DNA from 2 places in the Nocardiopsis synnemataformans genome. Region 1 is predicted to be linked to the other one. Evidence: riboswitches for the same ligand, from Rfam matches in the RefSeq annotation. Region 1 holds a riboswitch; the other holds the start of a gene.
The links. A riboswitch is a leader RNA that binds a small molecule or an ion and turns the genes downstream of it on or off. The one in region 1 is predicted to bind glycine.

Region 1 (14,955 bases):
CGTGGTCTACGCCTACGAGCACGGGCTGGTCCGGCCCGGTGAACGCGACGGCGGCTCCGGGCCCGGCTCCGGCTGACGCCTCCGGCCCGCGCTCCGAGGAAACCGGGCCACCAGGTCCGCGACCCCCTGCCCGCGGCACGCATACCAGGCCACCCGGTTCACGCTCCCGCCCTCACCGCGACGCGCGAACCCGGCGCGCGGCGTGAGACCCAGCCCCCCCGGGGGCCACAGCCCGATCCGGCGCGGGCCCCGACCCCCCGCACACGGGCCCCGGGCACGGCGCCGAAGACCCCGGCGCGTCGCTGTCGACGGCCCCCCGGCCTTGAAAGGATGATCCGGTGATCGAACTCACCGGCCATGACCCCCGTTCCGGGCGAACCCCACCCTCCGGGACCGCGTCCCCTCATGGGTTGTCCACAGCGCGCCGGTCACCACGGGTACAGGCGGGGAGGAGACGGAGACAGGGATGCCAAGCAAGCGGGAGCGCCCCGTGCCCCCGAGCGAGGACCGCCTGCTCAGCAGGATGCGGGACTGGCGGGAGGCGCACGAGCGGGAGCTGACCCCGGACGGCTTCGACGAGACCGAGGACGTCAACCTCCCCGACGCCCGCGCCATCGACCTGGTGCTGCGGGTGGGCGAGCTGATGCTCGCCAGCGGAGAGGGCACGGAGGCCGTCAGCGAGGCGATGCTCAGCCTCTCGGTCGCCTTCGACCTGCCCCGCTCGGAGGTCTCGGTCACCTTCACCACCATCACCCTGTCCACCCACCCCGGTGGCGAGCACCCCCCGATCACCGGCGAACGGGTGGTGCGCCGCCGCACCCTGGACTACTTCCGCGTCAACGAACTGCACACCCTGGTGCAGCAGTGCGCGCTCGGCCTGCTCGAACTGGAGGACGCCACCGCCCGCCTGACCCAGATCAGGCGCGCCCGCATGCCCTACCCCAACTGGCTCATCGCCGTCGGGTTCGGCCTCATCGCCTCCAGCGCGAGCCTCATGGTGGGCGGCGGCCTGATCGTGGCGACCGCGGCCTTCCTGGCCACCGTCATGGGCGACCGCACGTCGGTGTTCCTGGCCAAGCGGGGCGTCGCGGAGTTCTACCAGATGGTGGGGGCCGCGGTGGTGGCCGCCACGATCGGCGTGGCGCTGCTGTGGGCGAGCACCACGCTGGACCTCGGCCTCCAGGCAGGGGCGATCATCACCGGCAACATCATGGCCCTGCTGCCCGGTCGCCCACTGGTCTCCAGCCTCCAGGACGGCATCAGCGGCACCTACGTGTCGGCGGCGGCACGCCTGCTGGAGACCTTCTTCATCCTGGGCGCGATCGTGTCCGGCGTGGGCGCGGTCGCCTACACCGCTCAGCGCCTGGGCGTGAGCATCGACCTGGAGGACCTCCCCTCCGCGGGCACCTCGGTGGAGATCCCCGTGCTGATCGGCGCGGCGGGAATCGCGGTGGCCTTCGCGATCTCGCTCGCCGTACCGCCCCGGATGCTGCCGATGATCGGCGTGCTCGGCGTGATGATCTGGGTGATCTACGCGAGCATGCGCGACCTGCTGCACGTGCCCGCGGTGGTGGGCACGGTCGCTGGCGCGGTCGCGGTGGGCGTGGTGGGCCACTGGCTGGCGCGGCGCACGCGCAGACCGGTGCTGCCGTACCTGGTCCCGTCGATCGCCCCGCTGCTGCCGGGCAGCATCCTGTACCGGGGCCTGATCGAGATCACGCAGGGCGACCCCTCCGCCGGGCTGCTCAGCCTCGCGGAGGCGGTCACGGTGGGCCTGGCTCTGGGCGCGGGGGTCAACCTCGGCGGCGAGCTGGTCAGGGCCTTCCAGCACGGCGGACTGGCCGGCGCGGGGATGCGCAGCCGCCCGGCGGCACGCCGGACACGCGGCGGGTACTGAGTTCCTTGTGGCCGGGGCCGGACAGAACAGAACCATTGCTGGCCTGGGGGTATCTCACCCACTGAGAGCGGACGACAGCAGCAGGGCAAACACATCCGGGCTAAACCGCAACAAGCATGTGATGTGAACCACTACTCTTGGCGTCAGCTCAACGACGAGCGCCTCTGGACCGAAAGGCCTGTCCCATGTGCAGCCACGAACCTGCCTGCCCGTCCTTCGAGGACACCGACCGTGAGGCGGCCCGGGTCGTCTCCAGCCACCCCGAACAGGGCTGGAGCCTGCTCTGCAACGGTGTCGTCCTTTTCGACGACACCGGTGAACTGCTCCCCGACGGGGTGGTCGTCGCCCCGCACCGACCCCGCGTCGCCGCCTGACGCCCGGCCACACACCGCGGCCGCGAGGCCGACGTACCCCGCCCGGCAGGCACACACGACCCCGGGCGGTGACGTGTCCCTGAGGGCCCCCGGCGACCGCGCGAGCACCAGGGCCCGCCCCGGCCCTCACTCCCGCACCGAGTCGGGCCACCCCTCCGGCAGCACGTCCTGGCCGCCCATCGCCTCACTCAGCCGACGCCGGAAGTCGGCGTGCACGCCGGGCCCCCACACCAACTCGCTCGGCGTGCGCAGCGCCTGCTCCATGGCCGACCGCAGCGCGGCCGGGCGCGCCTCCCCCTCCGCCACCGGCAGCGCCAGCAGGGCGTGCATCTGGGTGACCACGGCGAACAGCTCTCCCGCCAGCGCGGGAGCGCTCGCGGTCGCCGCCGCCTCCTCCAGATAGGGATCCCACCACGGTTCCCCGGCCCCGCCGTCCCCGTCCTCCCCAGGCGCGGCGAAGGCTCTGCGCAGCCGCCAGCGCACCTCCCCCGCGGTGTCCGGATCCCGGTCGCCCAGGCCCAGCCGCCAGACCCGCTCGGCCGCGGCGGGGTCCCCGCGCAGGGCCAGCAACCCCGCCAGGAGTTCCACGGCGGCGGCGAAGGTGCCCGGCGCGGCGCCCGTCCCCGCCTCCCCCGCGTCCTCGGAGGCCGCGTCCGGGTCCACGACCGCGCCGACGTCGGCGATGGCGTGCTCCAGGTGGGCGGCGGCGCGCAGCAGGCGCAGACCGGGATCGTCCGCGACCGACAGACCGCGTTCGACCGCGGCCGCGGCGGCGCCCGGCAGCCCCCGCCCCAACAGGCGTTCGGCCAGGTCGCGGGAGGCGTCCACGACGGTGGTGGCGTGCAGGCGACCGAGCGAACCGGGATCGGGCGGCAGCGCCAGCGCCGCCTCCCAGTGCTCCTCCGCCCCACCGGTGTCGCCGCGCCCCTCGGCGGAGCGGGCCAGCCCGTAGTGCGCCACGGCCGTGTAGTCGGACCCGCCCAGGTCGAGCAGGCGGTGCCAGACGCGGTCGGCCTCGGCGTGGTCGCCGTCCTGTTCGAGGGAGAGAGCGAGGTGGTAGGCGGCGCGCGGGGCGTACCGCGAGTCGCCGGTGGCCAGGGCACGGCGGGCGGCCTCGCGGGCGGCGGCCAGGTCGCCCCGCTGGTCCTCGACCACGGCCAGGCCGAGCAGGGCGCGGGCCTGCACCCGCGGGTGGGGGTTGGCGGCCACCGCCTGCTGGTAGAGCTTGGCGGCGCGCTTGAGGTGGCCGCTCCCGGCGAGGTCCTGGGCCTGGTCGCACAGTTCGGCGGCGCCCTGCCCGGTCGGCGCCTCGGCCTCGTCGGTGTCCCGGGGATCGGTGGCCGGGGGCGGGTCGGCGGGGCCAGAGCGCGCGGAGGGTCCGGACGTCGTGGTCATGTCTCCGCTTTCCATGGGGGTGGCGGGGTGGCGGTCTGCGTGGTGGGAACGCGATCCGTGTCGCCGCAACTCTAACGCCTGCGGTGGCCGGGGACCGGAGGTCCGCGCCGGAGCCCCGGAACCGTGGACACCGCCCGGTTCTCCCCCCTCTCCTGGTGAGCAGGGAGAACAAAACGGACTTTTACCACGTAGATCTACACGCGAAACAAGAAGGGGGCGCCGGTCCCAGGACCGGCGCCCCTCACCGCGGCCTCGGCCGCCCTACAGCTCGAAGGCCTCCGGCGGCGGGCAGGAGCAGACCAGGTTGCGGTCCCCGTAGGCCTGGTCGATCCGGCCGACCGGCGGCCAGTACTTGTCCGTGCGCAGCGACGCCAGCGGGTAGGCCGCCTCGGCGCGCGTGTAGCCGTGCGACCACTCGTCGGCGGTCACCGCCTCCGCGGTGTGCGGGGCGTTGCGCAGCGGGTTGTCCGCCGCGTCCCACTCCCCCGAGGCCACCTTGTCGATCTCGCCGCGGATCGCGACCATCGCCTCCACGAAGCGGTCCAGCTCGGCGAGGTTCTCGCTCTCGGTCGGCTCCACCATCAGGGTGCCGTTGACCGGGAACGACATCGTCGGCGCGTGGAAGCCGTAGTCCATGAGCCGCTTGGCGAGGTCCTCGTTGCTGATGCCGCTGGCCTTCTGGAGCGGGCGGATGTCCACGACGCACTCGTGCGCCACCAGGCCGCCCGCACCGGTGTAGAGCACCGGGAAGTACGGCTCCAGCCGCCTGGCCAGGTAGTTCGCCGACAGCACCGCGACCTCGGTGGCCGAGCGCAGCCCCTCCTCGCCCATCATGCGCACGTAGGCCCAGGAGATGGGCAGGATGCCCGCCGAGCCGAACGGGGCCGCCGAGACCGGGCCCACGCCCGTGTGCGGGCCCGCCTCGGGCTGGCCCGGGTGGTTGGGCAGGAAACCGGCCAGGTGCGAGCGGACCGCGACCGGGCCCACGCCCGGACCGCCGCCGCCGTGCGGGATGCAGAAGGTCTTGTGCAGGTTGAGGTGGCTGACGTCGGCCCCGAACTCGCCCGGCTTGGCCCAGCCCAGCAGCGCGTTGAGGTTGGCGCCGTCCACGTACACCTGGCCGCCCGCCTCGTGGACCAGGCGGCACACCTCGGTGACGGTGTCCTCGTACACGCCGTGCGTGGACGGGTAGGTGATCATGATGGCGGCCAGGTCGTCGGCGTGCTTGCCGGTCTTGGCGCGCAGGTCGTCCAGGTCGACGTTGCCGTTGTCGTCGCAGGCCACCACGGCCACGCGCATACCGGCCATCACGGCGCTGGCGGCGTTGGTGCCGTGCGCGGAGCTGGGGATCAGGCACACGTCGCGGTGGGCCTCGCCGCGCGAGCGGTGGTAGCCGCGGATGGCCAGCAGCCCGGCGAACTCGCCCTGGGACCCGGCGTTGGGCTGGAGGGACACCGCGTCGTAACCGGTGACCTCGGCCAGCCAGGCCTCCAGTTGGCGGATCAGGGCCACGCTCCCGGCGGCCTGGTCCAGCGGCGCCAGCGGGTGCAGTCCGGCGAACTCGGGCCAGGTGACGGGCTCCATCTCCGCGGTGGCGTTGAGCTTCATGGTGCACGAGCCCAGCGGGATCATCGTGCGGTCCAGGGCCAGGTCGCGGTCGGAGAGGCGGCGCATGTAGCGCAGCAGCGAGGTCTCGCTGCGGTGGGTGCCGAACACCGGGTGGGTGAGGTAGTCCACCTGGCGGGCCAGCTCGACGGGCAGGCGGTCGGCGTCCTCGTCCACGCTCAGGCGCACGCGCGAGGAGCCGCGCTCAGCCTCGCCGAAGGCGGCCAGCACCTTCTCCAGGTCGGCCTCGGTGGTGGTCTCGTCCACGCTCACGCCGACCGTGTACTCGTCGGCGGCGAGCAGGTTGTACCCGGCCTCCAGGGCGGACTCCACGACGCGGGCGGCGCTGGGCACGCGCACGCGCAGGGTGTCGAAGTAGGCGTGGTGCAGGACCTCGAAGCCGCGCTCGGCGAGGGCGTCGGCCAGGGCCGCGGTGCGGGTGTGCACCTGGCGGGCGATCGCGCGCAGGCCGTCGGGGCCGTGGTAGACGGCGTACATCCCGGCCATGACGGCGAGCAGGACCTGCGCGGTGCAGATGTTGCTGGTGGCCTTCTCACGGCGGATGTGCTGCTCGCGGGTCTGGAGCGCCAGGCGGTAGGCGGGCTTGCCCGCGTTGTCCACCGAGACGCCGACCAGGCGGCCGGGCAGCTGGCGTCGCAGCTTCTCGCCCACGGCCATGTAACCGGCGTGCGGGCCGCCGAAGCCGAGCGGGACGCCGAAGCGCTGGGTGGAGCCGACGGCGATGTCGGCGCCCAGGTCGCCGGGGCTGCGCAGCAGGGTCAGGGCGAGGATGTCGGCGGCCACCACCGCGAGGGCGCCGCGCTCGTGGGCCTGGGCGATGACCTGGCCCGGGTCGCGCACGGCACCGCTGGAGGCGGGGTACTGCACCAGGACGCCGAAGGCGTCGCCCTCGGGCAGGCCCTGGGACAGGTCGGCGACCACGACCTCGATGCCGAGGGGTTCGGCGCGGGTGCGCAGCACGTGCAGGGTCTGGGGGAAGACGTCGGCGTCGACGACGAAGACGTCGGCCTTGCTCTTGGAGGCCCGGCGGGTCAGGGTCATGGCCTCGGCGGCGGCGGTGGCCTCGTCGAGCAGGGAGGAGCCCGAGACGGGCAGGCCGGTCAGGTCGGAGACCATGGTCTGGAAGTTGAGCAGGGCCTCCAGACGGCCCTGGGAGATCTCGGGCTGGTAGGGCGTGTAGGCCGTGTACCAGGCGGGGTTCTCCATGATGTTGCGCAGGATGACCGGCGGGGTGAGGGTGCCGTAGTACCCCTGGCCGATCAGCGAGGTGCGCACCTGGTTGCGGGCGGCCAGGTCGCGCAGTTCGGCCAGGGCCTCGGCCTCGCTCAGCGCCGGGGGCAGGTCCAGCGGCGCGCTGCGCCCGGGCCCGGTGAGGATGGACTCGGGCACGGCGTCGGCCATGAGTTCGGCGGTGGAGCCGTAGCCGACCGCCTTGAGCATCTCCTGGACCTCGGCGGGTGTGGGGCCGATGTGGCGGTCGGCGAACACCCGGGCGGGCGCGCCCGGGGTGTGCACGGGCTGGTCTGGCACGGAGACCTCCTGGTGACAGGGCCGAGTCGGGTCGGCGGTGTTCCTCGCGGTCTCCCCCTCTGTCACCGGGCACGGCTGTGCCCAGGCTTCAGAGCGGCCTCCTCCACGCGGTCCATGGTGCCTGAGAGGTTACTGGGGAGTATTGCCCCGTCGGCGCCCCGTTGCGGGGTCTCTCTCGCGCGGTGTCGACAGCCAGCTGACGATCTGTACGTGTGTACAAGCAGGGCGAATGTCGGTTTTCATCCCTGTTGTGACTACGACCGTACTCGATCGTCGCCCCGGGTAGCGCTTCCGGGCAGGCGTTTCGCCCACATCACACCGAGAGCCTGGAGGTTCCTCCAAGCGACTGCGTCAGCACACGGGAACGGAACCGTGTCCACCTCCGTCGCGGCCTCGGACGGCAACGGTCCCCCGACCGTGTTCGGCGGGCACACGGCGGCACACGCGCCCGCCGCCCCGGCCGACGCGCGGCTGCCTTCGGGCGGCGGGCGACACCTGTCGGGCACCGCCTCAGGACAGGCGCAGCCACACGGCGGTGTCCGAGGGCAGCCGGTCGCCCTCCAGCGGCCCGCTGGCCACCAGCACCTCCACGTGGGCGGGCAGCTCCGCGGCCCCCGACCCCAGATTGACCACACACGCCACGTCCGGCTCACGCACGAACGCCAGCACCTCCGGCCCCGACTCCAGCCACCGCATCCCGGAACCGCCCCCGGCAGGAGGCGCGCCCAGGGCGGGCTCGGCCCGGCGCACGGCCAGCGCCCGGCGGTACAGGTTGAGCATGCTGGCGGGGTCCGCCGCCTGGGCCCGGGCGGTGTGCGCGGCCCACCCGTCGGGCTGGGGCAGCCAGGGCCGCGCGCCGCCCTCGGGGCCGAACCCGAACGGCGCCCGCTCCCCGGACCACGGCAGCGGCACCCGGCACCCGTCCCGGCCCCGGTCCGCGCCGCCCGACCGGGTGAACACCGGGTCGTCGATCCACTCCTCGGGCACGTCCACCTCGCCCAGGCCCAGCTCCTCACCCTGGTACACGTACACCCCGCCCGGCAGCGCCATGGCCAGCAACGCCGCAGCCCGCGCCCGCCGGGTGCCCAGCTCCGGGTCGCTGGGCGCACCGTACTGGCGGTCGGCGAAGGAGAACCCGGTGTCGGCCCTGCCGTAGCGCGTGACGTGTCGGGTGACGTCGTGGTTGGACAGCACCCACGTGGCGGGGGCGCCCACCGGGGCGTGCGCGGCCAGGGTGCGGTCGATGACCCCGCGCAGCGCCGCGGGCTCCCACGGGCAGCTCAGGAAGTCGAAGTTGAAGGCGCTGTGCAGCTCGTCCGGGCGCAGGTAGCGGGCGAACCGCTCGGGATCGGGCAGCCACATCTCCCCCACGAACACCCGGTCGGGGCCGTAGGACTCGGCGATCGCGCGCCAGCGGCGGTAGATCTCGTGCACCCCGTCGCGGTCGGAGAAGGCCCGTTCGTCGGGGACGCCGCCCTCCTCGGGATCGCGCGCGTCGGGCAGGTCCGGGTCCTTGACCAGCCCGTCGGCCACGTCGACGCGGAACCCGTCCACGCCCCGGCCGAACCAGAACCGCAGCACGTCGTCGAACTCCGCGCGCACCCGGGGATGCTCCCAGTTCAGGTCGGGCTGCTCGGCCGAGTACAGGTGCAGGTACCACTCCCCCGGCTCGCCGTCGGCCCCGGTCACCCGGGTCCAGGCCGGTCCGCCGAAGCGGGACCGCCAGTTGTTGGGCGGCAGGGACCCGTCCGCGCCCCGGCCGGGCCGGAACCAGAACAGCTCCCGCTCGGGCGATCCCGGCCCCGCGGCCAGCGCCTCGCGAAACCACGCGTGCTCGCTGGAGCAGTGGTTGGGCACGATGTCGATGATCACCCGGATGCCGCGCGCGTGCGCGGCCTCCACCAACCGCTCCGCCTGGTCGAGGTCGCCGTAGACCGGCGCGACGTCGGTGTAGTCGCTCACGTCGTACCCGCCGTCGGCCAGCGGCGAGGGGTACCAGGGGCTCATCCACAGGGCGTCCACCCCCAGCGCGGCCAGGTGGTCGATTTCCCGCAGGACTCCGGCCAGGTCGCCGATCCCGTCACCGTCGCCGTCGGCGAAGCTGCGCGGGTAGACCTGGTAGATGGCGGCTCCGCGCCACCAGGCCGGGTCCGCGGACGAGGCGTGGTCCTGCGCGGACAGGTGGAGGGTGTGGGTCACGGTGCTGCGTCCTTTCGAGGGGGTGAGGCGGGGGAACGGGTCAGCCCTTGAGGGCCCCGGCGGACAGACCGGCGATGATCTGGCGCTGGAAGAGCAGGAACAGGGCGACCACGGGCAGGCTGGAGATCACCATTCCGGCGATGAGGGTGTTGAGCGGCATGTCGGTGGAGATCCGGGCCAGGTAGACGGTGATGGTCTGCACCTGCGGGTCCTGGAGCACCACCAGCGGCCAGATGAAGTCCTTCCAGGCGGCCACGACCGCCAGGATCGAGACCACGGCCAGGATCGGCCTCGACAGCGGCAGCACGATCCGCAGCATCACCTGCACGGGTCCGGCGCCGTCGAGCCGGGCCGCCTCCAGCAGGTCGGCGGGGATCTGGTCGAAGAACCTCTTGAGCACGAAGACGTTGAAGGCGTTGGCGCCCAGCGGCAGCCAGATCGCCCACGGGGTGTTGAGCAGGTTCAGCCCGAGCAGGGGCACGTCGGCCACGGTCAGGTAGGTGGGGATGAGCAGCGCGGCGGCGGGCAGCATGAGGGTGGCCAGCATCATGCCCAGCAGCGCACGGCCCAGGACGGGGCGGAGCTTGGAGAGCGAGTAGGCGGCGGGGACGGCCACGCCGAGCTGGAACAGCCACGCTCCGCCCACCACCACGAACGTGTTCCACATGAAGTGGCCCAGGTTGAGGATGCCCCAGGCCTCGGTGTAGGTGGAGAAGCGCCACTCCCGGGGCAGCAGGGTGGGCGGGGTGCGCACGAGCTCGGCGGGCGGTTTGAGGGCGCCGGTGACCGCGAGGAGCATCGGACCCAGGAACACGACGGTGGCCGAGGCGACCACGGTGACCAGGACGATCCGGTAGGTCAGGCGCCCGCGCGTCCCGGCCAGGGCCAGCGGAGAGACGAGGGTGCGTTCGGCGGGGCGCGGCCGGGTCGGGCGGCGGCGCGCGCGGGGCGGCGCCGGGCGTGTGGAGGTCATGGCTTCCTCGCAGGGGGACGCGGTCAGCGGGCTCGGGTCGCCCACAGGTACAGGGCGGAGAAGAGGGCCAGGACCACGAAGAGCATCAGGCTCAGGGCGCTGGCCGCGCCGAAGTCGCCGAAGGTGAAGGCGTAGCGATATATCAGCAGCAGGACCGTGGTGGTGGCGCCCTCGGGGCCGCCGCCGGTGAGGATGTAGGGCTCCACGAACACCTGCATGGTCGCCACCACCTGCATCAGCAGCATGACGAGGATGACGAAGCGCATGTGCGGAACGGTCACCGTCCGCACCCGCTGGAGCAGGCCCGCGCCGTCGAGCTCGGCCGCCTCGTACAGCTCGCCGGGGATGCTCTGGAGCCCGGCCAGGTAGATCAGGGTGGCGGTGCCCAGGTTCGCCCAGGTGGAGACGATGACCAGCGAGAGCAGGGCGGTGTCGGCGGAGTTGAGCCACTGGAGGCCGGGCAGCCCGACCGCCCGCAGCGCGCCGTTGATCAGGCCGGGGCCGGGGTCGTAGAACCACTTCCACAGCAGGGCCGAGACGATCGGCGGCAGCATGACCGGCAGGTAGACCGCCAGGCGCAGGTAGCCGCGCGCGTGGCGCAGCTCGTTGAACACCAGGGCCAGGCCGAAGGGGAGGGCGAACCCCAGCACCAGCGCCAGCAGGGTGAAGTAGCCGGTGTTGGCCCACGCGGTGGCGAACAGCGGGTCCCCGAACAGGGTGCGGAAGTTCTCCAGCCCCACCCAGTCGGGGGCGGCGACGAAGTTGACCCGCTGGAAGGCCAGCGCGACGCCGCGCGTGATGGGGTACCAGGAGAAGAACACGAAGCAGACGAGGGCTCCGGACAGGAAGGCGTAGGCGACGGCGTTGGCGCCCAGGCGGCGCGCTCCCGCGCGCCCGGGGGCTCGGCGGCGGGCGGCCGGGCGCTCCCGCGTCCGCGCGGTCGCGGTCCGCAGGGCGAGGTCGGGCATGGGTGCCTCCGGTCGGCTGGGCGGCGGCCCGGAGGTCGGGCCGACGCGGTGGGGGGTGGGGTTGGTCGTGGGCCCAGCCGGGGAGTCCGAACGGAACACCCGGCCGGGGAGCTGGCCGGAACGCCCGGCCGCGGGTCGGAGCGGGACAGCCGACCGGAACGCCTGACCGCGGCGCCCGGCCGCTGCCGGTCCCGGCTCGGGCTCAGCCGCCGAGGACCGCGTCGATCTCCTCCTCGGCCGTGGCCAGCAGCGTGTCGACGTCGGCGTCCTCGCGGGTCAGCACGGCCTGCATCACGGTGTCGAGGACGGCGTAGACCTGCTGGGCCTGCGGCGGCTCGACGAAGCCGGGGACCTCGGGCTGGGCGTCGACGAAGGACTGGTAGTTCTCCAGGGGCACGTTGGCGTTGGCCTCCTTGAGCTCCAGCTGGGCCTCGCGGACGTCGCCCGTCCAGATGTCGGGCGTCGGGGCCATGGGCAGGCCGACCGGTGAGTCCAGGGCCAGGGCGTCGTCGATGGCGTCCTGGAAGCGGTCGGGGTTCAGATACTTCCAGCTCAGCCAGGCCAGGCCCGCCTCGATCTGCTCCGGTGTGGCCTGCGGGTTGAACATGTACCCCTCGCCGCCGATCAGGGTGCCCTGTTGCTCGGGCATGGGGGCCAGCCCGTAGTCGGCGAAGTCGCCCTCGAAGTTGTCCACGATGGGCTTGAGGTTGTCGGGCGCGCCGACGTACATGCCGAGCGTCCCGGCGCCCATCATCCGTTGCAGGTCCTCGAACTCCAGCAGCTGGCGCTCGCCCATGGACCCGTCCTCCCAGCGCATGGCGTGGAGGGTCTCCAGCACGCGGCGGCCCTCGGCGTTGTCGACGGAGGCGGTCATGGAGCCGCGGTCCACCACCTCGGCGCCCAGGGAGTTCATCCAGGCGTTGAAGTGCCAGCCGCCCTGGTTGGCGGTGCTCAGCTCCCCGAAGCCGACATAGTCCTCGTCCAGTGCGCTGACGGCCTCGGCCGCCTCGCGAACCCCCTCCCAGGTGGCGGGCGGGTCGTCGGGGTCGAGTCCGGCCTCCTCGAACAGGGTCCGGTTGTAGACCAGCCCCATGGAGTAGTTGGCGGTGGGCAGGCCGTACAGGCGTCCCTCCCCGTCCCGGAACACGTCGAGCAGCCCCGGCTGGACCTGGTCCACGACGCCAAGCGCCTCGGCCTGCTCGGTGATGTCGGCGGCCTGGCCGCGCTCGATCAGCGTCGCCGGGTCGGTGAAGTAGACGTAGAAGACGTCCTCCAGCTGGCCGCCCGCGAGCTTGGCCTGAAAGGTCTCGGGGTCCATGAAGCCCTCGCGGGGTTCGATGTCGATGTCGGGGTGCAGCTCCTCGAACTCGGCGACGTCGGCGTCGAAGATCTCCCGCTCGACCTGGAGGGCCGCCTCGGGCTGGCCGTTGACGACGAGGGTCACCCGGCCGGAGCCGTCGCCGTCGTCGGAGGCGCAGCCGCTGACGGCGACCAGCAGCGCCGCGGCCGCGGCCGGGAGCGCGGTGCGGGTGCGGGCTCCGCGGGTGCGCCCGGGGATTACGGCACGTGTTGTGTCCATGGCCTGGTCGTTCCTCTCCGGCTCCTCCCCCGAGTGAAGCCACGTGATGGTGCCGGAACTATAGATCCGATCGACACAGAACCGCAAGAAAGTAACTGAGTTACGCAAATCAGTGACACAAGCCAGAAATGCAGGGATAATGAGACCTGCATCACTTTCCGAAGTCGCCCCAACCCGCCTAACGAAGGCATAACGAAGGGGTGCGGCGAGGACCGCCGCACCCCTTTTCCTCCGCGCTGTCGTCCGGTGGTCTGACCTCCCGGGGCACCGGACGCGCCGCCGGGCGGCCCCCTCAGCCTCCCGTTCGCGCCGCCTGGGGGGCCGGGCCCGCCGAGGCCCGCACCACCAGCTCCGGTTCGAACATCAGCTCCGCCCGGGAGACCGGGCCGCCGTCGATCCACCTCGCCAGCAGTTCCACCGCCGAGCGGCCCATGGCCTCGATCGGCTGGCGCACCGTGGTCAGCGGCGGATCGGTGCAGGCCATCAGCGGCGAGTCGTCGTAGCCCACCACGGACACGTCCCCGGGCACCGACAGCCCGCGTCGGCGCGCGGCGCGCACCGCGCCCAGCGCCATGACGTCACTCGCGCACAGGATGCCCGTGACGCCCCTCTCCAGCAGCCGGTCCGCGGCGGCCCGCCCGTTCTCCATCGAGTACAGGGCGTGTTCCACCACCGGCTCGGCGCCCGTACCGTCCGCGCACGCGCGCAGGGCGGCCCGCTTGCGCCGGGAGGGCACGTGGTCGGGCGGGCCCGCCACCATGCCGATGCGCTCGTGGCCCAGGGCGCGCAGGTGGCCGACCACCTGCTCGACGGCCACCGCGTCGTCGCAGGCCACCCGGGGGAAGTCCAGGGAGTCGATGGCGGCGTTGATGAGCACCGTGGGCAGGTTGCGCTCGTGCAGGTCCTCGTAGTGGGCGTGCACGGCGTCCTCCTGGGCGTACAGACCTCCCGCGAAGACGATGCCCGAGACCTGCTGGGCGAGCAGCAGGTCGACGTAGTCCTCCTCCGAGACCCCTCCGGCGGTGCGCGTGCACAGCACCGGCGCGAACCCGCGCTGGGCCAGCGCCGTCGCCATGACCTCGGCCAGCGCGGGGAATATCGGGTTCTGGAGCTCGGGCAGGACCAGGCCCACCAGGCGCGCGCGCTCCCCCCGCAGCTGGGTGGGGCGCTCGTACCCGAGGACGTCCAGGGCGGTCAGGACCGCCTCGCGTGTGCTGGAGGAGACGCCGGGCTTGCCGTTGAGGACCCGGCTGACCGTGGCCTCGCTCACCCCGACCTTCTCGGCGACCTCCGCGAGTCGACGTTTCATGCCACCAAGGTACGGCATCGAACGCAAGCCGCTTGCATTCGCTTGCGCTGACTGTCATCCGGTTGCGGATGCCGGACCCCTGGAGCTGCGGGGTCGCGGGCGGATCCGCCCGCCTCAGCCGGTGCGGCGCTCCCGGCGGCGCCTGGCCAGCTCGTCCACGGGCTGGGGAGCCGCGGCGGGCAGGTCGGCCCGCTCCTCGGCTGGAACCACGCCCAGGGCCTCCTCCAGCTCGCGCCAGACGTTGCCCAGCGCCAGGCCGAACATGCCCTGCCCGCGCTGCATGAGGTCCACGACCTCCTCCGGGGAGGTGCACTCGTAGACGCTGACGCCGTCGCTCATGAGGGTGATGCGGGCGAGGTCGGGGGCGGGGCGGCCGCGCAGGTGGTCGACCGCGGTGCGGATCTGTTGGAGGGAGATCCCGGTGTCCAGGAGCCGTTTGGCGACCTTGAGCAACAGGATGTCGGGGAGGCTGTACAGGGGGGCGTTGTGGGCTCCGGTGCGCACGCTCGGCTCCACCAGGCCGGTCCTGGCCCAGTAGTCGAGCTGGCGGTAGCTGATCCCGGCGGCCGTACACGCCGCGGGGCCCCGATACCCGGCGTCCATAGGCAGCGCCACCACGTCCTCTTCGCACAGTAGGCCCTGCTGCCCCGCTAGCCGCAGCGCGGACCGCCTGTCATGGGGATCCCGCTTGCCGCTCGCTACCGCCACGCCGACCTCCGGCTTCTCGTCCCACGGCGGTCTCGACAGGGGATGTCCACTCAGGGAACGGGTGCGCCGTGGGTTCTACTGCACTGAAGGTAGGACGGCCGACCGGCAGCGTCAACGACACCGCGCGGCGCGTCGCCAAGTGCGCGCGGCGCCGGTGTGCCGGGGCCTCCCCGGTGGCGCCCGACGCGCACGCGGGGGTTTCGGCCCTGATCATTACGACCACTTCCGTTACCCAATCTATCACCGGCCCCGCGGACGAAGCCGCAGGTCGGGGCGTGTCCTCCCGGGGAACGCCACCGCCGTGGCGCGGGACCCGCGCGTGGGCGCGGGTCCCGGGGAGAGTACACGTCCGCCGCCGGACTACTCCGCGCGCCTGCCGAAGTCCTCGGGCGAGATG
Region 2 (14,955 bases), on a different contig from region 1:
GCGCGATCGGGGCGCGCACCACCGAGAGCCAGGTGCACCGCCAGCTGAGCAGCGGTCTGAGCACACCCGTGGGCTTCAAGAACGGCACCGACGGCGACGTCCAGGTGGCCGTGGACGCGGTCGGCGCCGCCGCCGCCTCGCACACCTTCTTCGGGATCGACCCGGCCGGCGCCGGTTCGGTGGTCGTCACCGAGGGCAACCCGGACTGCCACGTCATCCTGCGCGGCGGCCGCAGCGGCCCCAACTTCGACGCCGGGCCGGTCAACACCGCCCTGGACGTCATCGAGGGCGCCGGGCTGCCCCGCCGCCTGATGATCGACGCCAGCCACGCCAACAGCGGCAAGGACCACACCCGCCAGCCCGGTGTGGCCGCCGCGATCGCCGCCCAGGTCGCCGAGGGCCAGAGGGGCGTCATCGGCGTGATGCTGGAGAGCTTCATCGTCGAGGGGGCCCAGAAGCTGGGCGACCCCGCCGCCCTGACCTACGGCCAGTCGATCACCGACAAGTGCATGGGCTGGGAGACCACCGGCGACGTGCTGGCCCAGCTGGCCGAGGCCGTGCGCCAGCGCCGCAAGGCCTAGCCGGTGTCTCCTCGGGCCCCCGCGAGCTGAGGCCCGCCCAAGAACAGACCCTCTTCCGTACACCGGCCCGCTCCCGCGTCGGGGGCGGGCCGACGCGCGTTTCGGGACGCACGCCCCGTTCAGGCGGTGCGCTCCTCCTCGGGCAGGACCTCCAGCTCCACGAGCATCTCCCGCCCCAGCGACTCGCACAGCTCGGCGTCCCCGTCCTCCTCCAGGTCGATGCGCAGCGCGAACGTGTACAGGTCGTCGCCGCGCTCGACCCAGCCGACCCACCAGCCCGGCGCGGGGTCGGCCTCCCCGCTCCACCCCGTCTTTCCGTGGAGGGCGTAGCCGTCGCCCTCCCCCAGGGCGGCGAGTTCGCGCACCGCCTCCTGGTGCGCGTCGTCCACGGGCAGCTCGTCGCGGGCCAGCCTCGCCAGGAAGGCGGTCTGCTCCATCGCGGAGATCTCCAGCGGCCCCTCCACCCAGAACCGGTCCAGCGCGTCCGCGTCGCCCACCGAACGGTTGCCGTAGTCCAGCCGGTCCACCCAGGCCGCCATCCGCTTGTGCCCGACCCTGTGGGCCACCTCCTGGTAGACGGGGAGGTTCGAGGCGGGGAAGGCCTCGCGCAGTGCCATGTCCCGCTCCCACCGGTCGACGGGCTGGGGCCCGCCCCCGTGGGGCACCACCTCGCCCACGTCCCCGACCGCGCCCGTCTGGAGCCCGACCAGGGTGTTGACCAGGTCGAAGGTGGACGCGGGGGCCGTGCGCTCGCGGGCCTCCTCCGGCTCCACCACGGTCGCCTCCCGCTCCATCACGTCGTGGAGCACGAAGGTGCCCCCGACGCCCGCGTCGGCGAACACCGACTCCAGGTCCTCGCGCTCGACGGCGGCCACGTCGCCCCGCGTCAGGGGCGGGGGCCCGGCCTCCGCCCCCTCCCTGGCGGGCCCGTCCGGCTCCCGCGGTCCGTCCACGGCCCCGGCGCACCCCGTGCCCGCGGCCAGGGACAGAACGCATCCGGCCGCGAGCGAGCGCGCTCCGCGCGCCGCCCTCCCGGTGTCGGTTCGCATCCGTCTCCCTCCCCCCGGTCGGTACCTCCCGCACACGCTAATCCCCGCCTCCCCGCTCCAGGATGGAGGCGGACGGAGTGTCGAAGACCCAAGGACACGGCGGGCACGGCGGCGGGCGCGGACGACGGGCACGGGCAGCCCGGCGGCGGAGGGCGGGCACGAAGCGGACGGCGCGCGACGGGGCCGCTCACGGGCTCCGGCGGGAGCACCGACGCCGCACCGGGCACCCTTGGGCGCCGTTCACGGCCGCTGCTAGGCTGAACGTGTTGCTGACCCCGTACGGGAGAGTGCCCGCGTATCCAGCGCGGGCCGCCGAAGGAGCAATCCCTCCCCGAAGACAACCTCTCAGGCACAGCGGACCGTACGGGCGAGACCACTCTGGAAAGCAGGGACAGCCGTCCCTCGCCGAAGGTGCAAGCCGCGCCGAGCGCGCGGCGAAGCTCTCAGGCACAGATGACAGAGGGGGAGGATGGCAACGCCACGCACGTCACGACGCCCATCCTCTCGGGAGTGCCCATGTCAGATGCCGCATCCGCGCCGCGCGCGACAGCGCTGCGCGATGTCCACGAGAAGGCCGGCGCCACCCTCGTCGACTTCGCCGGATGGCTCATGCCGCTGCGCTACGGCAGCGAGACCGCCGAGCACCGGGCGGTACGCGAGGCCGCGGGCCTGTTCGACCTCTCCCACATGGGCGAGATCCGGCTGACCGGCCCGCAGGCCGCCCAGGCCCTCGACCACGCGCTGGTCGGCCACCTGTCCCAGGTCAAGGTGGGACGCGCCCGGTACTCCATGATCACCGCCGAGGACGGCGGTGTCCTGGACGACCTCATCGTCTACCGGCTGCGCGAGGACGAGTACCTCGTCGTGGCCAACGCCGCCAACACCGCGGTCGTCGCCCCGGCCCTGGCCGAGCGGGCCGCGGGCTTCGACGTCGAGGTCCACGACGAGTCGGCCGAGTACGCGCTGATCGCCGTCCAGGGGCCGCGCGCCGTCGACGTCCTGGCGCCGCTGACCGACGCCGACCTGGACGGCATCCGCTACTACGCCGGGTACGAGCACACCGTCGCCGGTGAGCCCGTCCTGCTCGCCCGCACCGGCTACACCGGCGAGGACGGCTTCGAGATCTTCGTCAGCCCCGCGGAGAAGGCTCCCCAGGTGTGGGAGGCCCTCATGGCCGAGGGCGAGCGGCACGGCCTCGTCCCCGCCGGGCTCTCCGCACGCGACACCCTGCGCATGGAGGCCGGGATGCCGCTGTACGGGCAGGAGCTGACCGCCGACCTCACCCCCTTCGACGCCGGTCTGGGCCGGGTCGTGAAGTTCGACAAGGGCGACTTCGTGGGCCGTGCGGCCCTGGAGGAGGCCTCCCGCTCCTCCCGTCCCCGCCGCCTCATCGGCCTCGTCGCGCGCGGGCGCCGCCCGCTGCGCCAGGGCCAGGAGGTCCTGCGCGACGGCACCTCCGTCGGAACCATCACCAGCGGCGCGCCCTCGCCCACCCTGGGCCGCCCCATCGCCATGGCCTACGTGGACGGCGACCTCGACACCTCGACCGGCGCGTTCACCGTGGACGTGCGCGGACGGGGCGAGGACGTCGACGTGGTCGAACTGCCGTTCTACAAGCGGCAGTCGTAGGAGCAGGGGCCTTCACACCCCGAAGGCCCGCACGCCCCTCGCGGCGGGATCCCCCCACAGGGGACCCGCACGCACGGGGCGCGACCGGGCGTAGGCCGGGCCGAGCAGCCGTACGGGCGCGCGGCAGGAAAATGGAACACCTCCAAGGAGAGTTGAAGTGAGCGTTCCCACGGAGCTGGGTTACACCGCCAAACACGAGTGGGTCGTGGTCGAGGACGGGATCGCCACCGTCGGGATCACCTCGTTCGCCGCCGAGTCCCTGGGCGACATCGTCTACGTCGAGGTGCCCGAGGTCGGCAGCGAGGTGTCCGCGGACGAGCCGTGCGGCGAGGTGGAGTCCACCAAGTCCGTCAGCGACGTCTACTCGCCCGTGAGCGGTGAGGTCGTCGAGGTCAACGCGACCCTGGAGAACGAGCCCGAGACCATCAACTCCTCGCCCTTCGAGGACGGTTGGCTGTTCAGGGCCCGGATCTCCGAGGAGCCCTCCGACCTTCTCTCCGCCGAGGAGTACACCAAGCTGACCGAAGGCGAGGAGTAGGCCCCCGATGGCTACTGACAACACGCTCAACCAGACGCTGGGCGAACTGGACCCCGAGGTGGCGGCCGCGGTCGACGCGGAGCTGGCCCGCCAGCGCGACACCCTGGAGATGATCGCCTCGGAGAACTTCGCCCCCCAGGCGGTGATCGAGGCGCAGGGCACCGTCCTGACCAACAAGTACGCGGAAGGGTACCCGGGCCGCCGCTACTACGGCGGGTGCGAGCACGTCGACGTCGTCGAGCAGCTCGCCATCGACCGCGCCAAGGCACTGTTCGGCGCCGAGCACGCGAACGTGCAGCCGCACTCGGGCGCGCAGGCCAACACGGCCGTGTACTTCGCGCTGCTCAAGCCGGGTGACACCATCCTGGGCCTGGACCTGGCCCACGGCGGCCACCTGACCCACGGCATGAAGATCAACTACTCCGGCAAGATCCTCAACGCGGTGGCCTACCACGTGCGCGACGAGGACGGCACCGTCGACTACGACGAGGTCGAGGCGCTCGCCGAGGAGCACCGGCCCAAGATGATCGTCGCCGGGTGGTCGGCCTACCCGCGCCAGCTGGACTTCGCCCGCTTCCGCAAGATCGCCGACTCGGTCGGCGCGCTCCTGATGGTGGACATGGCGCACTTCGCCGGTCTGGTCGCGGCGGGGCTGCACCCCAACCCGGTGCCGCACGCCGACGTGGTCACCACGACCACGCACAAGACCCTGGGCGGCCCGCGCGGCGGCATGATCCTGGCCAAGGCGGAGCTGGGCAAGAAGATCAACTCCGCGGTGTTTCCCGGCATGCAGGGCGGGCCGCTGGAGCACGTGATCGCGGCCAAGGCGGTGGCCCTCAAGGTCGCCGCGGGCGAGGAGTTCGCCGACCGGCAGCGCCGCACGATCTCGGGCGCCAGACTGCTCGCCGAGCGGCTGACGCGGCCGGACGCCGCCGAGGTCGGCGTGAAGGTGCTCTCGGGGGGCACGGACGTGCACCTGGTCCTGGTGGACCTGGTGAACTCCGAGCTCAACGGCCAGGAGGCCGAGGACCGCCTGCACTCGATCGGGATCACGGTCAACCGCAACGCGGTGCCCAACGACCCGCGTCCGCCGATGGTCACCTCCGGCCTGCGGATCGGCACCCCGGCGCTGGCCACCCGCGGTCTGGGCGACGAGGACTTCGCCGAGGTCGCGGACGTCATCGCCGAGGCGCTCAAGCCGGAGTTCGACGAGGCCGCGCTGCGCGGCCGGGTCCAGGCACTGACCGCCAGGTACCCGCTCTACCCGAACCTGTAGAGCCCCGCCGTGCGGGGCCGGCGGCCCCGCACGGCACCCTCATGCCCCGGGCCCTGTACTCAACGAGGAGGACAGCCATGGCCATCAGCGTGTTCGACCTGTTCAAGATCGGAATCGGACCGTCCAGCTCGCACACGGTCGGTCCGATGAAAGCCGCGCGCACGTTCGTGGCCGGACTGCGCGAGGAGGGCCTGCTCGACGGCGTGGCCCACGTGCGCGCGGAGCTGTACGGTTCCCTGGCGCTCACCGGCAAGGGGCACGGCAGTGACCGGGCGGTGGTCCTGGGACTGATGGGGCACACCCCCGAGCACGTGGACGTGGACGCGGTACCCGAGCTGGTGGAGCGGGTGCGCGAGGAGCGGACCCTGTACCTGGGCGGGCCCGAGGGGCCGCCGGTGGCCTTCGACCCGGCCGTGGACGTGGACTTCCGCCGCAGGGAGAGCCTGCCCGACCACCCCAACGGGATGCGGTTCGTGGCGCTGGACTCCTCCGGCGCCGAGCTGGCGGCGAAGGTGTACTACTCGGTGGGCGGCGGGTTCGTCGTGGACGAGCGCGCGGCGGGCGCGGACCGGATCAAGGCCGACGACACCGAGGTGCCCCACCCCTTCGACAGCGCCGAGGAACTGCTCAAGATCTGCGCCGACACCGGAATGTCGATCAGCGCGGTGATGCTCGCCAACGAGCGGGCGTTCGGGCGCTCCCCCGCGCAGGTGCGCGCCGAGCTGCTCGTGCTGTGGGAGGCGATGCGCCAGTGCGTGCGCCGCGGGGTGACCACCGAGGGCAGCCTGCCCGGCGGGCTGAAGGTGCCCCGGCGGGCGCACCGCCTGTACCGGCAGCTGGGCGGCAACTGCGACGAGTCGGGCCTGCTGGCGCCGACGGGGGTGGACTCCGACCCCATGCGCGGCAGCGACTGGATCACGCTCTACGCGCTGGCCGTGAACGAGGAGAACGCCGCGGGCGGCCGCGTGGTGACCGCGCCGACCAACGGGGCCGCGGGCATCGTGCCCGCCGTGCTGCACTACTACCTGCACTTCAGTCCGGGCGCGGGCGACGAGGGCGTGGTGCGCTTCCTGCTGACCGCGGGGGCCGTGGGCATCCTGTTCAAGCAGAACGCGTCGATCTCGGGCGCCGAGGTGGGCTGTCAGGGCGAGGTGGGCTCGGCCTCCTCGATGGCCGCCGCCGGGCTGGCCGAGGTGCTGGGCGGCACCCCCGCCCAGGTGGAGAACGCCGCCGAGATCGCCATGGAGCACAACCTGGGGCTGACCTGCGACCCCATCGGCGGCCTGGTGCAGGTGCCGTGCATCGAGCGCAACGCGCTGGCCTCGGTCAAGGCGATCAGCGCCGCACGCATCGCGCTGCGCGGTGACGGCAGCCACTTCGTGTCGCTGGACAAGGTCATCCGGACCATGCGCGACACCGGCCGCGACATGATGGACAAGTACAAGGAGACCTCGCGCGGCGGCCTGGCCGTCAACGTCATCGAGTGCTGAGGACCCACTCCAGGGGGTGTTAACAAAAGCGCGCACTGGAGTGCGCTTGCATGGTGCGGCCGTCCTGTGTACCAGTTGTTACTGGAAGACGGTGCACACGGCCGCGTTCGCGATGAGCTGGCCGTCGGGGCCTGGGCAGTACCCGCCCCGGAAAAAGCCGTGCCCCGGGTGGCGTGCTGAGCAGAGGCGAACCCGGGGCTTACGCAGGCAACGATACCAAACGTCCTCGCCCCCTGTCCTCTCGTGCCCTCAGCCGAGATAGAACGAAGGTCATCGTGAGCACCGGCGTCCCGGAATGGATGGTCTCCGCGTACTCCTCACCCCGCCTCGCGCCCTACCTCCGGCACAGTGGGGGCGACGCGGCCCGAGCCGTCAACCTGTACCACTGGAACGTCATGGTCTCCGCGGCCTTCTACGGTCCGCTCCACACGTTCGAACTGGCTCTGCGCAACTCCCTCCATAACCGCCTGAGCGCCCACTTCGGGCAGGAGGACTGGTGGAACAGGGCTCCGCTGGACAACGAGGGCCAGCGCCTCGTTCGCCAGGCGCGGGCCCGCTGCCGCCGTTCGGCCATGCCGGACGACATCGTCACCGAACTGTCCCTGGGGTTCTGGTCCTCGCTGGTCGCTCGCAGGTATGACCGGGACCTCTGGGTTCCCGCCCTCCACCGCGCGTTCCCCGGCTACCGGGGACCGCGCCGCACCCTCCAGGACCAGCTCTACTCCCTGCGGCTGCTGCGCAACCGCATCATGCACCACGAGCCGATCCACCACCGCCACCTGGAGGCGGACCACGCCAAGCTCTACCTTGTGCTCTCGTACGTCAGCCCCGAGGCCGCCTCCGGCATCAAGCCCTTCGACCGTGTCCCCGAGGTGCTCCTGGTCAAGGAGCAGGTGTGCCGGGGCGAACTTCCGCCGAGCTTCTGAGGAGGTCTCCGTGAACCAGAACGAACCGAGACTGGTGTCACGCGCGCAGCTCGCCCGGTACGCGGGAGTCAGCCGGGCGGCTGTCACCAACTGGCACAAGCGCGGGCCCGACTTCCCCGAACCGGCGGACGCCGAACGGGAGCTGTTCGACCTCGACCAGGTCACCGACTGGCTGTCCTCACGCGCCATACCCGCCAACGCCCGCAGTCCGCACGAGGCCACAGGTACCACCTACGCCGACCGTGTGCGCACCAGCGCGGGGGAGGAGACCTCCGGCCGGGGCACCGGCCGGAAAACGGTCCGTTCAGTGAAGGAAGAAACTGGCAGAACCTTCGAGAAGACCGTCACGCGTGCCCTGTACAGGCTCCGGGACAACGGAATCTCCACGGACGGCTACCGCGCACTCCTCGACCTCGTGTACATGTGTGCCGAGCACACGGAAGCTTGGCGGGAACTGCTGTCGCACGTCGAACTCCCCAACGGTTCCGATACGCTCCCGGAGTCCGTCACGGCTTGCGTCTCGCCAAGGTCGTCCTACGTCCTGTACGCGCTGGGCGCGGAACACCTGCACCGGACCCTCACGGAGATCGCACTCCTCAGCTCCGGTGACGAGGGCGGAAAGAAACTGGTCACCGCCTTCGACCTCTTGCTCTCAACCTGGGAGGAGGACAGGCGCGCAGGGATCGTGCGCACCCCCGGCAGCCTGGTGGAGGCGATCGTCGGACTGCTCGTCACCGACGACAGCCCCCTCGCCCGGGTCCACGATCCGTTCTGCCGCACCGGGGAGTTCCTGATCGCCGCGGACCGGCGCCTGAGAAACCTCTCGCCTTCCTCACGTCACCGGCTCAGCGGTGCGGGGAAGACCATCGGGGAGACGCACACTGCGAAGATGAACCTCCGGATCCACGGTGTGGAAGCCCATCTCCTGGAAGGGGCTGTCGAGCCCGGGCTGCTCCCGAACCTCCCCCGGGCCGACCTCGTCATCACCAACCCACCGTTCAACGCGCGACCTCTGACAGCGTTCGGCCCTCCAGACGCTCCGCCACTCAACAGGCCCACGCTCACCCGCTGGGATGAGCGCCGCTTCCCCTACGGACGCCCTCCGGAGTCGAATGCGAACTTCGCCTGGCTCCAACACGTCGTGACCATGCTCGCCCCGAACGGCAGAGCTGGTGTCCTGATGCCGACCAACGCCGCGTTCTCCGATCATCAGGACGAACGGATGATCCGCTCGGCCATGATCGAAGCCGGGGCCGTGGAGGGCGTGGTGGCGTTCCCCGACCGCCTCTTCCCGAACACGAGCATCCCCGTGAGCCTCTGGCTACTGCGCAGTCCTACAGGGCACTGTTCCGAGATGCTGTTCATCGACGCGAGCGACCTGGGCTCGATGGTCTCCCGAACCCGCCGGGCACTCCTCCCCCAGGACGTCGCAGCTATCCACGCCGCCTACCGTGTCTGGAGGCAGGAGGCCGACCACGGAAGGTCTGACATCAGCCGCGCCGTAGGAATCGAGAAGATCCGCGAGCAGGACTACTCCCTCCACCCTCCGTCCTACATCGTGGCGGGCCACGGTGCCGAAGGCACCAGAGCAGCGCAGGCGGCCGAGCGGTTCGAACAACTGACAAGGCAGCTCAACGCCCTGGAGAGCCACGTCCCCGAGACCGATACCAGAGCCCATCGCATGCTCCAGGAGATACACCGATGGATTCCCTGATCGGCCCGCTCCCCGCTGACTGGCGCGAGCGGCCCCTCCATGAGGTGTGCGAAATCCAGGCGGGACCCTCCGGCGCGGGCACGTCCTCGCGGGATTTCTCCGACCAGGGGACCCCCGTGGTACGGCCGAGGGACATCATCGCCCGACGGGTCGCCGCGAGCGGACAGGTGTGTGTGACCGGCGGGGTAGCCGCACGCCTGGACCGCTACCTGCTCGAAGCCGGGGACGTCGTCGGAGCGAGGACGGGAACCCTGGGCAGGTTCGCTCTCGTCGCGCCCGAGCAGCAGGGCTGGCTCTACAGTACGCAGATGCTGCGACTGCGTCCCTCTCCAGAGGTCGATCCGACCTACCTGGTGCACTACCTGGATCTGTTTCCAGTCCAGAAATGGATCGACAGACACGCCTCCGGAAGCACTGTCAGGTCCATCACGCAACGCACCCTGCGCTCACTTCCGACCGCCCTGCCGCCCCTGCCCATCCAGCGTGCCATAGGGGCGGCGCTCCACGCCCTGGACGACAAGGCCCATCTGCACGCCGAGATCAGTCGCACCACGAACGACCTGCGCGAGGCTCTCGCGCCCATGCTGTTCTCCGGCCAGGTCCCGGCTCCGGGGGAGGAGACTCCTCTTCCACCGACACCCTGAGCTGGCAATCCGTTCCTCGGTACGGGAGGACGGGCGGGGGCCGCTCCCGTCCGGGAGCGGTCCCCGTGCGTGTCAGGCGTCGGTTCCGGTGGGTGCGGGCGCCTCGGCCGCGGCCACCCGCGCGGGGTCGGGGGCCCTGGTGACCAGGCTGGCCACGACGAGCGCGACCAGAGCGGCGGGCAGGGCGACGATGACCGCGTTGATACCGCCCGGGGTCCCGGTGACCTGCCACCCGATGGTGGTGGCGGCGCCGACCACCAGCGCGGCGACGGCGCCCGCCGTGGTCGCGCGCTTCCAGAACAGCACCGACAGGACCACCGGGGTGATCGCGGCGCCGTAGACCGTGTAGGAGTACATCTGCAACTCCAGCACGGTCGGGAAGAACAGGCTCAGCGCGAGGCCCGCGAGGGCGATGCCCAGGACCGAGAGGCGCTGGACCACGAGCTTGCGGCGCTCGTCCGCGCTGTCCCCGGCGAAGCGGGCGTACAGGTCGTAGGCGACGTTGGAGGCGCAGGAGAGCATGTACGAGGACCCGGTCGTGATGACGAAGGCGACCGCCCCGGCCAGGATCAGGCCGCCCAGCACCGCCGGGAGGTAGCCCTCGGAGGCCAGGCTCAGGACCGCCATGTCACCGTTGATGCCGGGCATGAGGACCGCGGCGGCGGTGGCGAGGAGCACGACGGGGACGAAGACGAAGAAGCTGCCCACGAGCATGCCTGCGGTCGAGGATCGGGCCTCGCGCTCGTCCTTGGCCGCGGCCAGGCGCTGGTACATGTTCTGGTCGGCGAGCAGCAGCAGGAAGAGCGGGAGGAAGTAGCCGAGGAGCTGGAGGGCGGTGAGCCCACCGCTGAAGGTGGTCGCCTGCTCGGGCAGGCCGTCCCAGTAGGCGCCGGGGCCGCCGACCGCGGCGAACACCAGTGGCAGCGACACGAACAGGCCGAGCACGATGAGGATGGCAGAGACGAAGTCGGTGTAGGCGACCGAGAACAGGCCGCCGGTGACGGTCAGCAGCGTCACGACGGCCGCCACGAACAGCGTCCCCTGGGTGGCGGACAGCGGTGTGACCAGGCTGACGACGTACCCGCCGCCGACGAACTGCGAGGCGGTCAGCCCCAGGAAGGCGATGGTGGTGACCACGGCGGCGACGGTGCGCACACCGATGCCGAAGCGCACCTCCAGCAGTTCGGGGATGGTGTGCCGGGACGCCCGGCGGATCCGGCGGGCCGCCAGGAGCAGGACCAGGATGCCCAGCGGCGTTCCGGCGAAGAAGACCATGCCCGCCATGGGGCCGTAGGTGTAGGCGAAGTTGGCTCCGCCGATGATGGTCCCCGAGCCGACCCAGGTGACCAGCATGGTGGCGATCATGACGGGGCGGGGGAGGCTGCGCCCGGCGAACAGGAAGTCGTCGCCGCCGCGCAGCCTGCCCGAGCGCACGAAGTAGAGGGCGATCCCGAGCATGGCCAGGATGTACACGGCGAGAATCACGAGATGGGTCGTCTGCATGGGCCACCTTCGCGGCGAGGTTCGGGATCGGGGGACGTGCACGGGAGGGACCGGCCAGCGGAGGCGGTCCGACCGGGCCATGTAAGCAGCCCCACCGCGTGAAATGCAACACTTATTGCATTGAACGTGACCCTGATCACGTCACAGTGGTGTCACCGCGTCGTCCCAGGTCGTTTCCCCCGGCGACGCTCAGAAGAGTTCCGAGCTCTCCCATAGCCGCTCGGTGTCGCGCACGGCCGCCAGCACCGCGTCCCCGCCGACGCGGGCCAGCTCGGCCAGCACCGCGTGGACGACCGCCATCGCCGGGGTGAGCGAGGGGAACATGCCCACGCCCTCGCTGGGCACCAGCAACACGTGGTCCGCCCCCTCCACCAGCGGGGAGTCCCTGCGGTCGGTGATCACCGCGACCGGCACCGACCGCTCACGGGCCACCCGCGCCGCAGACCGCAGCGCGACCGGCAGCCGCCACAGGTCGCACGCCAGCAGCAGGTCGCCGGGGCCCATCCGCGCCAGCGCGCTGACCAGGCCGGTGCCCCCCAACTCCAGACGCTCCACGTCGTAGCCCATGATCCCCGCGGCGTGCGCGAGCTGCACGCCCGGCGCCGCGAAGGTCCCCGAGCCCACCACCCGCGTCCGGCGCGCCCCGTGCACCGCGCCCGCCAGGGCGCGCACCCGGGCGGGGTCCAGGGTCCGCTCCAGGTCGCGCAGCCCCTCGCGGTCGGCGCGGAAGGCCTCGCGCACGGGGTCGGCGTCGGCCCCGGCGTGCTCGGCCAGGACCTCTCCGGCGCTGAGCGAGGCCAGGTAGCGCGAGCGCAGCTCGACGCGCAGGGCGGGCCAGCCGGTGAACCCGAGGGCCTGCGCGGCCCGCACGACCGTGGCGACGTTGACCCCGGCCCGTTCGGCGAGCTCGGCGGTGCTCGCGTAGGAGGCGAACCTCGGCTCGTCCCGCAGCACCCTGACCACGCGCTCGGCCGCGCGTCCCAGGCGTCCGCCGCCGAGCGCGGCCTCGATCCAGTCCGCCATCACCCCTCCGTCCCGGCGCCCCGGACCGCGCCGCACCCCCAAGCGATACCACCCCCGCGGGGTGGCCTCCCCGCCGTGATGCAACATATATTGCAACAACGCGAACCCCGACGGAGGTATCCATGACCCGCCAGTCAGAACCGCACATCCTCTTCACGGGCGCCGGACTGCTCGACCCCGAGGCGGGGACGCGGACCCCCGGCTCCTGGCTCCTGGTGCGGGACGGCCTCATCGCGGGCAGCGGCCCGGGAACCCCGCCTGAGGTGGGCCCGCAGGTGCCGACCGTGGACCTGGCGGGGGCCACCCTCATGCCGGGCCTGATCGACGCCCACGTGCACCCGACCGCCTTCAGCGCCGACCTCGGCGCCGCGATGGACGAGTCGCCCTCCTACGTCGCCAGCTACGCGGGCCGTTCCCTGGGCGCCATGCTCAGGCGCGGCTTCACCACCGTCCGCGACGTCGCCGGGGGCGACTGGGGTCTGGCCAGGGCGGTCGAGGAGGGGCTCGTCGACGGCCCCCGGCTCATGTTCGGCGGCAAGGCGCTGTCCCAGACCGGCGGCCACGGCGACTTCCGCGCGCCCGGACGCCAGGGCAACGACACCCACGCCTGCTGCCCCGGTGCGGGCATCGTCTGCGACGGGCCCGTGGAGTTCCGCCGCGCGGCCCGCGAGCAGCTGCGCACCGGCGCCCACCACCTCAAGATCATGCTCTCGGGCGGCGTGGCCTCCCCCACCGACCGCATCGACTCCACCCAGTCCTCCGAGGACGAGATCCGGGCCGTGGTGGAGGAGGCCGAGGCGGCCAACCGCTACGTGACCGGCCACGCCTACACCGCCCGCGCCGTCAACCGCGGGCTCCGGCTCGGCGTGCGCTGCATCGAGCACGGCAACCTCATCGACGAGAGCAGCATCGAGCTGTTCCTGGAGCACGACGCCTACCTGGTGCCCACCCTCGTCACCTACCAGGAGCTCTCCCTCCAGGGGGCCGCCAACGGGCTGCCCGCGGCCAGCCAGGCCAAGGTGGACACCGTGCTCAGCCGGGGGCTGGACGCCCTGCGCATGGCCCACGAGGCCGGGGTGAACCTGGTCTTCGGCAGCGACCTGCTCGGCGGAATGCAGGACCGCCAGAGCCAGGAGTTCGCCATCCGCGGCCGGGTCCAGCCCGCCGCGGACGTGCTGCGCGCCGCCACCGTCAACGCCGCCCGGCTCCTGGGGTTGGAGGGGGTCGTCGGCACCCTGCGCGACGGGGCGCGGGCCGACCTCGTGGTGGTCGACGGCGACCCGCTCGCCGACATCGGGGTCCTGGCCTCGCCGGAGGTGAACGTGCGCACCGTGCTGCGCGACGGCCGGGTCCGCCACGAGCGCGACACCGTGCGCTGACGCGACCGGTGGGCGCGGGCCCGGAGCCCGCGCCCACCGCCGTTCAGGAGATGGTGGCGGTCGCGTCCATGTACAGGAACTCCCACAGGTGGCCGTCGGGGTCGGCGAAGGAGCGCGAGTACATGCCGGTGTGCTCGGTGGTCCTGGCGTGGGTCGCCCCGGCCACGGCGGCGGCCTCCGCGATCCGGTCGACGTCCTCGCGGCTGTCGGCGCTCAGGCAGGTGATCACCTCCGCGCCCGCGGAGGTGTCGGCTATCCCCGAGGGCGTGAACTCCGCGAAGAAGGGTTCGGACAGGAACAGGACGCGCGATTGGTCGCTGACGACCATGCACAGCGCCTTGTCGTCGGAGAAGGTCTCGTCGTAGCCGAAACCCAGCGCGCTGAAGAACTCGCGGGTGGCGTCGACGCTCTTGACGGGCAGGTTCACGAAGGTCATTCGAGTCATGTGGCGAAGCTAACAGCGGGTGCCGACAATCCGCGGCACCGGCTCAGGCCAGGCTGCGCCGCGGGTTCTTGGCCGGTGCCGTCATCGACATCCGCACGACGGCCGGCACCTGCTCCAGATCCAGCGCCCGGCGCAGGTTCGCCAGCGCCTCCGAGCTCACCCGCCGCCACACCCCGGCCACGTCCGCGTCGTCGTCCAGGGTCAGCGCCAACCGCAGGTGCGGCGCCTCGGCGGACTCGGTCAGCCGTGCGCGGGCGCGGCGCACACCCGGGTAGTCGGCGACCTCCTGCTCCAGGGCCCCGCGCGCCACGTTCTCGGACATCTCCAACCGTCCCTGGTCTCCGCGCTCCAGGACCAGGCGCCCCACCGTGTCGTTGAGCCCCTGCACCATCAGCCAGCGCAGGGCCAGGAAACCGGCGACGAAGGCCACCGCGACCACCGCGTAGGGCACCCACTGCTGGCCGAGCGCCTCCCTGGCCCCGGGGCCGAGCAGGGCGCTGTCGGCCGCTCCCCCGCCGAACAGGCCGCGTCCCGCGGCCAGCGACACCAGCCCGGCGACGAGCAGCACCGCGCCCACGACCACCAGCCCCCACCGGTTCCCCCGTGCCGACCTGCGCGACCTGTCACTAGCCATGGTCAACCCTCCGCGTACCGCACGTGGGTGGCGATCCGCATGCTGCGCAGCGGCGCCAGCTCCTCCAACCGCCGCTCCACGGCCGCGGTCACCTCGGCGGGAAGCCCCGCCGACCTGCGCATCC

Region 2: another riboswitch for glycine. It lies ahead of gcvT (glycine cleavage system aminomethyltransferase GcvT); the one in region 1 lies ahead of gcvP (aminomethyl-transferring glycine dehydrogenase).

Annotation. Positions count from the first base shown of each region.
Region 1 covers NZ_CBDRFA010000095.1:13,551-28,505, forward strand. The annotation lists gene ACSIH6_RS35025 (response regulator) at 1-76, shown strand, start outside; gene ACSIH6_RS35030 (threonine/serine exporter family protein) at 467-1,897, shown strand; gene ACSIH6_RS35035 (DUF5999 family protein) at 2,083-2,271, shown strand; gene ACSIH6_RS35040 (tetratricopeptide repeat protein) at 2,398-3,666, opposite strand; gene gcvP (aminomethyl-transferring glycine dehydrogenase) at 3,928-6,822, opposite strand; glycine riboswitch at 6,921-7,010, opposite strand; gene ACSIH6_RS35050 (glycoside hydrolase family 13 protein) at 7,333-9,021, opposite strand; gene ACSIH6_RS35055 (carbohydrate ABC transporter permease) at 9,062-9,994, opposite strand; gene ACSIH6_RS35060 (carbohydrate ABC transporter permease) at 10,018-10,962, opposite strand; gene ACSIH6_RS35065 (ABC transporter substrate-binding protein) at 11,165-12,541, opposite strand; gene ACSIH6_RS35070 (LacI family DNA-binding transcriptional regulator) at 12,834-13,850, opposite strand; gene ACSIH6_RS35075 (MerR family transcriptional regulator) at 13,965-14,453, opposite strand; gene ACSIH6_RS35080 (bifunctional nuclease family protein) at 14,919-14,955, opposite strand, start outside.
Region 2 covers NZ_CBDRFA010000001.1:197,624-212,578, forward strand. The annotation lists gene ACSIH6_RS00810 (3-deoxy-7-phosphoheptulonate synthase) at 1-581, shown strand, start outside; gene ACSIH6_RS00815 (penicillin-binding transpeptidase domain-containing protein) at 701-1,630, opposite strand; glycine riboswitch at 1,901-2,002, shown strand; gene gcvT (glycine cleavage system aminomethyltransferase GcvT) at 2,147-3,259, shown strand; gene gcvH (glycine cleavage system protein GcvH) at 3,417-3,797, shown strand; gene glyA (serine hydroxymethyltransferase) at 3,805-5,073, shown strand; gene ACSIH6_RS00835 (L-serine ammonia-lyase) at 5,151-6,563, shown strand; gene ACSIH6_RS00840 (hypothetical protein) at 6,839-7,489, shown strand; gene ACSIH6_RS00845 (N-6 DNA methylase) at 7,500-9,203, shown strand; gene ACSIH6_RS00850 (restriction endonuclease subunit S) at 9,191-9,847, shown strand; gene ACSIH6_RS00855 (sodium:solute symporter family protein) at 9,920-11,350, opposite strand; gene ACSIH6_RS00860 (MurR/RpiR family transcriptional regulator) at 11,540-12,373, opposite strand; gene ACSIH6_RS00865 (metal-dependent hydrolase family protein) at 12,496-13,752, shown strand; gene ACSIH6_RS00870 (VOC family protein) at 13,796-14,197, opposite strand; gene ACSIH6_RS00875 (Asp23/Gls24 family envelope stress response protein) at 14,241-14,831, opposite strand; gene ACSIH6_RS00880 (DUF6286 domain-containing protein) at 14,834-14,955, opposite strand, start outside.